Regions from separate parts of the Streptomyces sp. NPDC088915 genome, predicted to be linked through region 3. Evidence: riboswitches for the same ligand, from Rfam matches in the RefSeq annotation. Region 3 holds a riboswitch; each other region holds the start of a gene.
What was found. Region 3 has a riboswitch for thiamine pyrophosphate ahead of ACIP5O_RS08205 (thiamine ABC transporter substrate binding subunit). Riboswitches for the same ligand answer to the same signal wherever they lie in the genome.
Positions count from the first base shown of each region.

Region 1: linked by a shared signal. The riboswitch ahead of thiC (phosphomethylpyrimidine synthase ThiC) and the one ahead of ACIP5O_RS08205 (thiamine ABC transporter substrate binding subunit) in region 3 are both predicted to bind thiamine pyrophosphate.
Region 2: linked by a shared signal. The riboswitch ahead of thiO (glycine oxidase ThiO) and the one ahead of ACIP5O_RS08205 (thiamine ABC transporter substrate binding subunit) in region 3 are both predicted to bind thiamine pyrophosphate.

Region 1 covers NZ_JBIVIR010000001.1:218,602-222,020, reverse strand. The annotation lists gene ACIP5O_RS01045 (YibE/F family protein) at 67-1,476, opposite strand; TPP riboswitch at 1,549-1,695, shown strand; gene thiC (phosphomethylpyrimidine synthase ThiC) at 1,689-3,419, shown strand, end outside.
Region 2 covers NZ_JBIVIR010000014.1:283,000-286,418, reverse strand. The annotation lists gene ACIP5O_RS25445 (Rv2175c family DNA-binding protein) at 1-163, opposite strand, end outside; gene ACIP5O_RS25440 (NAD(P)/FAD-dependent oxidoreductase) at 240-1,403, opposite strand; TPP riboswitch at 1,548-1,660, shown strand; gene thiO (glycine oxidase ThiO) at 1,658-2,854, shown strand; gene thiS (sulfur carrier protein ThiS) at 2,851-3,090, shown strand; gene ACIP5O_RS25425 (thiazole synthase) at 3,096-3,419, shown strand, end outside.
Region 3 covers NZ_JBIVIR010000003.1:342,237-345,655, reverse strand. The annotation lists gene ACIP5O_RS08210 (ABC transporter permease) at 1-287, opposite strand, end outside; gene ACIP5O_RS08205 (thiamine ABC transporter substrate binding subunit) at 419-1,510, opposite strand; TPP riboswitch at 1,591-1,701, opposite strand; gene rlmN (23S rRNA (adenine(2503)-C(2))-methyltransferase RlmN) at 1,735-2,841, opposite strand; gene ACIP5O_RS08195 (phosphatidate cytidylyltransferase) at 3,042-3,419, opposite strand, start outside.

The DNA of each region.
Region 1 (3,419 bases), on a different contig from region 3:
TTCTGCGTAGCCGACCCCCCGAGCCGGCACGCCGACGGACCGGACGTACCACTCCTCGTCCTTGCGTCACTTGGCGCGGCGGCGCCGTCCGCCCCGCCCCGACGAGGTCTTCCGGCCGCCGGTTCCCGGGCGGCCGGTGGCCCCGGCGCGGTCGGCCGAGACCACGAGCGCCGCGAGCGCCGTGGTCACCGGGACGGACGCCACCAGACCGATCGACCCGACCAGCGTCCGGACGATCTCCTCGGCCACCAGCTCGCTGTTGGCCACCGTCCCCATGCTGCTCTGCGCGATGGAGAAGAGCAGCAGCAGCGGCAGGGCGGCGCCCGCGTAGGCGAGCACCAGCGTGTTCACGACCGAGGCGATGTGGTCGCGGCCGATCCGGATCCCCGCCCGGTACAGGCCGCGCGGCCCCATGCCCGGATCGGCCTGGTGCAGCTCCCAGACGGCCGAGGTCTGGGTGACCGTCACGTCGTCGAGCACACCGAGCGAGCCGATGATCACACCGGCCAGGAGCAGACCGGACATGTCGATGTCCGGATAGAGCCCGTGGATCAGACCGGTGTTGTCGTCCGTGTTGCCGCTGAGCGAGGCCCAGCCGATGAACAGCGAGCCGAGCAGCCCGATGAGCAGCAGTGAGATCAGCGTGCCGAGCACCGCGACCGAGGTGCGGGCCGAGAGGCCGTGGCACATGTAGAGCGCGATCAGCATGATCGCGCTCGACCCGACCACCGCCACGACCAGCGGGTTCGACCCCTGCAGGATCGCGGGCAGGATGAAGAAGGTCAGCACCAGGAAGCTCACGGCGAGCGCGATCAGGGCCATGAGCCCCCGCATCCGCCCGACCACCACGACCGCGAGGGCGAAGATGCCGGCGAGCACCGCCATCGGCACCTTGCGGTTCACGTCCGTCACCGAGTACTGGAGGTCGTACGGGGCGTCGGGGGCGTACGCCACCACCACGCCCTGCCCCTCCTCCAGTTGGCGCGGCGCCCCCGGCTGCACGATCTCGGTGAACTCGCGCCCCTTGTTCGGACCGGTGGTGACCTGGACCTTCGCCTTCTTGCACTCCCCCTGCTGGGCCTCGACCGCCTCGCGCCCCTCCGGGGTGGAGGTGTCCCCGGTCGGCGGGACCTGACCGGCGTTCACGACCTTGCAGTCGACGTACTCGACGGAGACGACCTTGCCCTGCTCGGTCTGCCGGTCGAAACCGACGCCGGTGCGCTCGTGCGGCGGGGCGCCGCCGGGCCACAGGGCCACGAGCCCGACCAGGACGGCGGCGGCGAAGGGGACCAGGACGGCGGCGATGACCTTGCGCAGATGCCGGGACACGGGCGCGGCGGGCCCGTGACTGTGGCTGTGCCCGTGGCCGTGCCCTGATCCATGACCGTGCCCGGAATCGGGTCCGCGGCCGTGGGACGACGGGCCCGTGCCGTGGGAGTGGTCGTGCGGCTCGGGGGTCTGCTGGGGGGAAGTCACCGACCGATCATCGCAAGAACGGCGGGGGGCCCACTGTTCAGCACGCCCGGGATGACGCTAGCGTGGTGACACCTTTGCACACGCGGGAGCTCGGAGCACCGGGCTGAGAGGGCGCTGATCACCGTACGCGCGTACCGATGTACGTACGGGAGGAGGCTGCGCCGACCGCCGAACCTGTTACCGGGTAATGCCGGCGTAGGGAGATCGGTCTCATGACCATTCAGGACGCACGCACGCCTGCCTCCGACCAGAACGACCAGTCCGACGGGCGCACGCCGGGCTGGCACAAGGGATACGTCCAGGGCTCGCGCCCCGACCTGCGGGTGCCGGTCCGTCAGGTGCACCTCACCAACGGCAGGGACGTCACGCTGTACGACACGTCCGGTCCGTACACCGACCCCACCGTCGACACCGACGTGCGGCGGGGCCTGCCGCCGCTGCGCGAGAACTGGATCATCGCGCGCGGTGACACCGAGGAGTACGCGGGCCGCCCGGTCCGCCCCGAGGACGACGGCATCAAGCACACCTCGCCGCGCGGCGGCGGGCTCAAGAACCTCGACGCGGTCTTCCCCGGCCGCCCCCGCCTGCCGCGCCGGGGCCGCTCCGGCCAGGCGGTGACGCAGCTCGCGTACGCCCGCCGTGGCGAGATCACGCCGGAGATGGAGTACGTCGCGATCCGCGAGAACGTCTCCCCCGAGGTCGTGCGGGAGGAGATCGCGGCGGGCCGGGCCGTGCTCCCGGCGAACGTCAACCACCCGGAGATCGAGCCGATGATCATCGGCAAGCGGTTCCTGGTGAAGGTCAACGCCAACATCGGCAACTCCGCCGTCACCTCCTCCATCGAGGAGGAGGTGGAGAAGATGACCTGGGCGACCAAGTGGGGCGCCGACACGGTCATGGACCTGTCCACCGGCCGCAACATCCACACCACCCGCGAGTGGGTGCTGCGCAACTCCCCCGTGCCGATCGGCACCGTGCCGCTCTACCAGGCCCTGGAGAAGGTCGACGGCAGGGCCGAGGAGCTGAGCTGGGAGATCTACAAGGACACGGTGATCGAGCAGGCCGAGCAGGGCGTCGACTACATGACCGTGCACGCCGGCGTCCTCCTGCCGTACGTGCCGCTCACCGCGCGCCGCAAGACCGGCATCGTCTCGCGCGGCGGCTCGATCATGGCCGCCTGGTGCCTCGCGCACCACAAGGAGAACTTCCTCTACACGCACTTCGAGGAGCTCTGCGAGATCCTGGCGGCGTACGACGTCACGTACTCGCTCGGCGACGGCCTGCGTCCCGGCTCGATCGCCGACGCCAACGACGCCGCCCAGTTCGCGGAGTTGAAGACGCTCGGCGAGCTGAACACGATCGCCAAGCGCCACCACGTCCAGACGATGATCGAGGGTCCCGGGCACGTCCCGATGCACAAGATCAAGGAGAACATCGACCTCCAGCAGGAGATCTGCGAGGAGGCGCCGTTCTACACGCTCGGCCCGCTGACCACGGACGTGGCGCCCGCCTACGACCACATCACCTCCGGCATCGGCGCGGCGATGATCGCCTGGTGGGGCACGGCGATGCTCTGCTACGTGACGCCCAAGGAGCACTTGGGCCTGCCCAACCGCGACGACGTGAAGACCGGCGTCATCACGTACAAGATCGCGGCCCACGCGGCGGACCTCGCCAAGGGGCACCCGGGCGCGCAGGAGTGGGACGACGCGCTCTCGGACGCGCGCTTCGAGTTCCGCTGGGAGGACCAGTTCAACCTGGCGCTCGACCCGGACACCGCCCGCGAGTTCCACGACGAGACGCTGCCGGCGGAGCCCGCGAAGACCGCGCACTTCTGCTCGATGTGCGGTCCGAAGTTCTGCTCGATGAAGATCTCCCAGGACATCCGTCGTGAACACGGCGGTACGGAGGAGGAGATCGAGGCCGGCATGGCGGAGAAGTCG
Region 2 (3,419 bases), on a different contig from region 3:
GCACCTGGAGTGCGTTGTTCTCTCCGCGGCGCACGGCGATGAGCTGGCCCTCCTTGACCAGCTGCCGCACGCGCGTCACCTCGACATCGAGCATCTCCGCGATGTCGGGCAGGTAGAGCCAGGCGGGGACGAGAGCATCGATCTTTGCGTCAATCTCGGTCACGTGACAAGCCTGCCATCCCGGACCGACAGTCGGTAGTCGGGCCCGGGAGGTATCACGCCGATCGGACGAAACGCCCCTACCGGACCGCCGCCTTCAGGGGTACGGACGGGTCCGCCGCGCGGGCCGGGTCGACCGGGGTCGCGGCCTCGATCAGCTTCCGGCCCTGGGCCAGGTCGCGGGGGCGGCCGACGGCGAGGAGGGCCACCGGCGCGCCGGCGCGCAGCCAGAGCACCGACCAGGCCTCGTCCGCCGGGTCGCCGCGCCACAGCAACCGGTCCGCGCCCGCGTGGTGCCCCGCGTACTGGACGAAACGCCCGAACTGCTCGGACCAGAAGTACGGCACGGGGTCGTACGGGCCGGTGTCGGCGCCCGTGATCGCGGCGGCGACCGCGCGCGGGCCCTGGAGGGCGTTGTCCCAGTGGTGGACGAGGAGGCGCTCGCCGTAGCGGGCGGAGGGGAAGGAGGCGCAGTCCCCGACCGCGTACACGTCGGGCAGGGAGGTGCGCAGCCGGTCGTCGGCGGTGACGGCGCCGCTCGGGTCGAGGGCGATGCCGGAGCCGGCGAGCCAGCCGGTGGCGGGGCGGGCGCCGATGCCGACGACGACGGCCTCGGCGGGCAGTTCGCGGCCGTCGGCGAGGCGGACCCGGCCGGGTTCGACGGTGTCCACGCGCGCGTGGGTGAGGAGTTCGGCGCCGTTCGCCCCGTACCAGTCGGCCATGGGGGCGGCGACCTCGGCGGGCAGGGTGCCGGCGAGCGGGAGGTCCGCGGCCTCGACGACGGTGACGGCGCAGCCGGCCGCGAGCGCGGCGGTGGTGAACTCGGCGCCGATCCAGCCGGCGCCGACGACCACGACGGTGTGGCGGCGCTCCAGGACGGGCCCGAGGCGCACGGCGTCGTCGAGGGTGCGCAGCAGGTGGACGCCGGGGACGCCCTCGGAGCCGGGCAGGGTGACCGGGTGGGCGCCGGTGGCGATCACCAGGGTGTCGTACGCGACGGGTCCGGCCTCGGTGTCGACCTCGTGGTCGGCGGCGCGCAGCCCGGTGACGTCCACGCCGAGCCGGAGTTCGACGCCGAGGTCCTCGAAGTCGACCTCGAAGGCGGAGTCCTCGGCCTTCCCGAGGAGGACCGCCTTGGAGAGCGGGGGCCGGTCGTAGGGCTGGTGGGGCTCGGCCCCGACGAGGGTCACGGGGCCGGTGAAGCCCTGCTCGCGCAGGGCGACGGCGGTCTGGACGCCCGCCATTCCGGCGCCGACGACCACGACGCGCCGCTGGGTCTGCTTCTGCTCGCTCACACGGCCACCTTACGTACCTGACGGCCCGTCAGGGAGGGTGGGGTCCACGGCCCCCTCGTGGCGGGCGCGCGGCGGAAGCTAGTCTGGCGGGCGTAAAGCACTCGCGGGAGCCCGGACGCACCGGGCTGAGAGGGGGGCTGGCCGGCCTCCGACCGTACGAACCTGATCCGGGTCATGCCGGCGAAGGGAGGGGCTGGACGCCCATGCGTTCTTCCGATGTCCGAGAGGCCTCCGACGTGCGGGGGGTCGACGTCCTCGTGGTCGGGGGCGGCATCATCGGCCTGGTCACGGCCTGGCGGGCCGCGCTGCGCGGGCTGCGCACCGCCGTCGTCGACCCCGAGCCGGGCGGCGGGGCCGCGCGGGTCGCGGCCGGGATGCTCGCCGCCGTCACCGAGCTGCACTACGGCGAGGAGACCCTGCTCGGGCTCAACCTCGCCTCCGCCGCCCGCTATCCGGCCTTCGTCGCCGAGCTGGAGGAGGCGACCGGGCTCGACGTCGGCCACCGCGCCTGCGGCACCCTCGCCGTCGCCCTCGACGCCGACGACCGGGCGCACCTGCGCGAGCTGCACGCCCTGCAGGTGCGCTGCGGGCTCGCCTCGGAGTGGCTGAGCGGCCGCGAGTGCCGCCGCCTCGAACCGATGCTGGCGCCGGGGGTGCGCGGCGGCCTCCGGGTCGACGGCGACCACCAGGTGGACCCGCGCCGGCTCGCCGCCGCGCTCGTCGTCGCCTGCGAGCGGGCCGGGGTGGTCTTCCACCGGACGCTCGCGGAGCGGCTCGCGGTGCGGGGCGACCGGGCGCGCGGCGCGGTCCTCGCCGGGGGCGGGGAGCTGGCGGCGGGGCAGACCGTGCTCGCGGCGGGCAGCCTGAGCGGGCGGCTCGCGGGGGTGCCGGACGAGGTGCTCCCGCCGGTGCGCCCGGTGAAGGGCCAGGTCCTGCGCCTGCGGGTGCCGCCCGCGTACGCCCCCTTCCTCTCCCGGACCGTCCGGGCCGTCGTGCGCGGCAGCCACGTCTACCTGGTGCCGCGCGAGAACGGCGAGCTGGTCGTCGGCGCCACCAGCGAGGAGCTCGGCTGGGACACCACGGTGACGGCGGGCGGGGTGTACGAGCTGCTGCGCGACGCCCACGAGCTGGTGCCCGGGATCACCGAGCTGCCGCTCACCGAGACCCTGGCCGGGCTGCGCCCCGGCTCGCCGGACAACGCCCCGCTGCTCGGCCCCACCGCGCTGCCCGGTCTGCTGCTGGCCACCGGCCACCACCGCAACGGGGTGCTCCTCACCCCCGTCACCGGCGACGTCATGGCGGAGGTGCTCACCACGGGCGCCCTGCCCGACGAGGCGCGCCCCTTCACCCCCCGCCGTTTCTCCCCCGCCCCTCCCGTACGTCAGGAGCAGCCCGCATGAGCGCGAACCCGCCCGCCAACGACGTGACCGCGACCGTGACCGTGACCGTGAACGGGGAGGCGCGCGCGCTCTCCGGCCCCGTCTCCCTCGACGCCCTCGTCGCGACCCTGACCGCGGCCCCCTCCGGGGTGGCCGCCGCCGTCAACGAGACGGTGGTCCCGCGCGGCGAGTGGGCGTCGACGCTCCTCGGCGACGGGGACCGGGTGGAGGTCCTCACCGCGGTGCAGGGGGGCTGAGCGCGATGTCCGACGACGTGTTCGTCCTCGGCGGCACGGAGTTCTCCTCCCGCCTGATCATGGGCACGGGCGGGGCGCCCAGCCTCGACGTCCTGGAGCGCTCCCTGGTCGCCAGCGGCACGGAGCTGACCACGGTCGCCATGCGGCGCCTGGACCCGACCGTGCGGGGCTCGGTCCTCTCCGTCCTGGACCGGCTCGGCATCCGGGTCCTGCCCAACACGGCGGGCTGCTTCACGGCCGGCGAGGCGGTCCTGACCGCCCGGCTCGCCCGGGAGGCGCTCGGCACCGACTGGATCAAGCTGGAGGTCGTCGCCGACGAGCGGACCCTG
Region 3 (3,419 bases):
GTGGGCAGCACGAACGGCACCGTGACCACGGCCCGCAGGACGGTCTTGCCGGGGAAGTCGAAGCGGGCGAAGACGTACGCGCCGGGCAGCGCGACGAGCAGGGTGAGGCCGGTGGAGGCGAGGGCCTGCCAGGCGGTGAAGCCGAGCACGTCGAGAATGTCCGGCCGGCTCAGCGTCTCGCCGATCCGGCCGAACCGCCAGTCGCCACCGGGCCGCAGCCCCCGGTCCGCGATGGACACGACGGGCCACGCGAAGAACACCGCGAAGAACGCGACGGGCAGGGCCATGAGCCCGAGCCGCGCCGCGTTCCCGCGCACGCCCTTCGTGTGCCCCGAGCGCCTGCCCGCCGGGCCCCCGCCCACCGGGCGCTCACCTGCCGGACGCTCACCCACCGGGTCCTCGCCCACCGGGCGCTTGTCTACCGGGCGATCGAGGACCACTGCTGGATCCACGCGTCGCGCTTCTCGGCGATCTTCCCGGGCTCCATCGTCTCCGGCTTTTCGACGACCACGCCGTGCTTGGTGAACAGCTCGGGCAGGGCCGCGTCCTTCGCCACCGGGTTGACGAACATCTGGAGCGGCATGTCCTCCTGGAACTTCTTCGAGATCAGGAAGTCGATCAGCGCCTTGCCGCCCTCGGGGTTCTTCGCCCCGTTCAGCAGGCCCGCGAACTCGGTCTGCCGGAAGCAGGTGCCGGTGGAGACGCCGGTGGGCGCCACCTTCGGCTGCGGCTCGCCGTACAGCACCTCGACCGGCGGGCTGGAGGCGTATGACACGACCAGCGGCCGGTCGCCCTTGGCCTGCTTGCCGCCGGCCGAGCCGGAGAACTCCTGGTTGTAGGCGAGCTCCCAGCTGTCGACGGTCTTCACGCCGTTGGCCTTGAGCTTCTTCCAGTAGTCCTGCCAGCCGTCGTCGCCGTACTTCGCGGCCGTGCCGAGGAGGAAGCCGAGGCCCGGGGAGGAGCGCTCCGGGTTCTCGACGACGAGCAGGTCCCTGTACGCCGGCTTCGCCAGGTCGTCGAAGGTCACCGGCGGCGCCAGCTTCTTGTCGGCGAAGTACTTCTTGTCGTAGTTGACGCAGATGTCGCCGGAGTCGATCGGGGTGACCCGGTTCTCCTTGTCGAGGCGGTACTCCGCCGGGACCCGGTCCAGGCCCTTCGCCTCGTACGGCACGAAGATCCCGTTGTCGAGGGCGCGGGAGAGCAGGGTGTTGTCGACGCCGAAGAAGACGTCGCCCTGCGGGGAGCCCTTGGTCAGGATCTCCTTGTTGACGGCCTCGCCGGCGTCCCCGGCCTTGAGGACCTTGACGGTGAACCCGGTCTGCTTCGTGAACTCGGCCAGGACCTCCTTGGAGGCGTTGAACGAGTCGTGGCTGACCAGGGTCACGGTCTTCGGCGCGGGCGCGCCGGTCTTGCCGGCGGCCTTGCCGGCGTCGTCGGTGCCGCAGGCGGCGAGGGCGGTGACGCCGAGCGCCGCGAGGACCGCGACGGCGGCCTGCTTCTTGATGCTCACTGAATTTCCTCCTGGGTGGGACCAGGAAGAGACGCGGCCCCGCCCCGTCCGGCGGACCGGACGCGGGCAGGGCGCAACAGCTCGAGTTACGACCGAACTCCCTACCCAGAATGACCTGGGCGAGGTTCAGAGGGTCTGCGGTCTGAAGGTCACCGCACTCTCAGCGCTGTGGCGCTCCCCTGTCGGAATGGCTATGAAGATGTGTTCGAGCTCAGAGTACAAGGTCAGCGTTCGGCGGCCGCGAGCTGTCCACAGGCGCCGTCGATCTCCTGGCCCCGGGTGTCGCGCACGGTCACCGGCACGCCGTGGCGGGCGATGGCCTCGACGAACGCCTTCTCGTCCTCCGGGCGGGAGGCGGTCCACTTCGACCCGGGCGTCGGGTTCAGCGGGATCAGGTTGACGTGCACCCGCTTGCCCTTGAGCAGCCTGCCGAGCAGGTCGCCGCGCCAGGCCTGGTCGTTGATGTCCCGGATGAGGGCGTACTCGATGGAGATCCGGCGCCCGGACTTCTCCGCGTACTCCCAGGCCGCGTCGAGGACCTCCCGGACCTTCCAGCGCGTGTTGACGGGCACGAGGGTGTCGCGCAGCTCGTCGTCCGGGGCGTGCAGGGAGACCGCGAGCCGGCACTTGAAGCCCTCGTCGGCGAAGCGCAGCATCGCGGGCACGAGTCCGACGGTGGAGACGGTGATCCCGCGCTGGGACAGGCCCAGGCCGTCCGGCTCGGGGTCGGTGAGGCGGCGGATGGCGCCGACGACCCGCTTGTAGTTGGCGAGCGGCTCGCCCATGCCCATGAACACGATGTTCGACAGGCGCGCCGGGCCGCCGGGGACCTCGCCGTCGCGCAGGGCCCGCATGCCGTCCACGATCTGGTGCACGATCTCGGCGGTCGACAGGTTCCGGTCGAGGCCGGCCTGTCCGGTCGCGCAGAACGGGCAGTTCATCCCGCAGCCGGCCTGCGAGGAGATGCACATGGTCACCCGGTCCGGGTAGCGCATGAGCACCGACTCCACGAGCGTGCCGTCGTGCAGCCGCCACAGGGTCTTGCGGGTGGTGTCGTCGTCGCACGAGATGTGCCGCACCACGGACATCAGGTCGGGCAGCAGCTCCCCGGCCAGCTTCTCCCGCGAGGCGGCCGGGATGTCGGTCCACTCGGCGGGGTCGTGCGCGTACCGCGCGAAGTAGTGCGTGGACAGCTGCTTGGCGCGGAAGGGCTTCTCGCCGATCGCGGCGACGGCCTCCTTCCGCTCGGCGGGCGTGAGGTCGGCGAGGTGCCGCGGCGGCTTCTTGGCTCCGCGGGGGGCGACGAAAGTGAGTTCTCCGGGCTTGGGCATGGTGCTACCAGTGTCGCAGAGATACGAAGAGGGACCCGCCGTCCTGTGGACAACGGGCCCCTCGTCCGAAGAACCGCAGGTCAGCCGGTACCGACGAACAACGCGAGCAGCAACCACACCACCGGCGCCGTCGGCAGCAGGGAGTCCAGCCGGTCCATGCTGTGTCGACGTGCGGCTCCGCCGCCTGGCGCCATGGCCGGTCAGCCGGTACCGACGAACAACGCCAGAAGCAGCCACACCACCGGCGCCGTCGGCAGCAGGGAGTCCAACCGGTCCATGATGCCGCCGTGGCCGGGCAGCAGCGTGCCCATGTCCTTGATGCCCAGGTCGCGCTTGATCATCGACTCGCCGAGGTCGCCGAGCGTCGCGCTCGCCGCCACCGCGAGGCCGAGGATCAGGCCCTGCCACCAGACCCCGTCGTCGATCATGAACTGCATGCACAGCGCGCCCGCCGCCATCGCGAACGTCACCGCGCCGACCAGGCCCTCGCGGGTCTTGCCGGGGCTGATCCTCGGCGCCAGCTTGCGCTTGCCGAAGCGCCAGCCGATCGCGTACGCCCCGGTGTCGCTGACCACCGT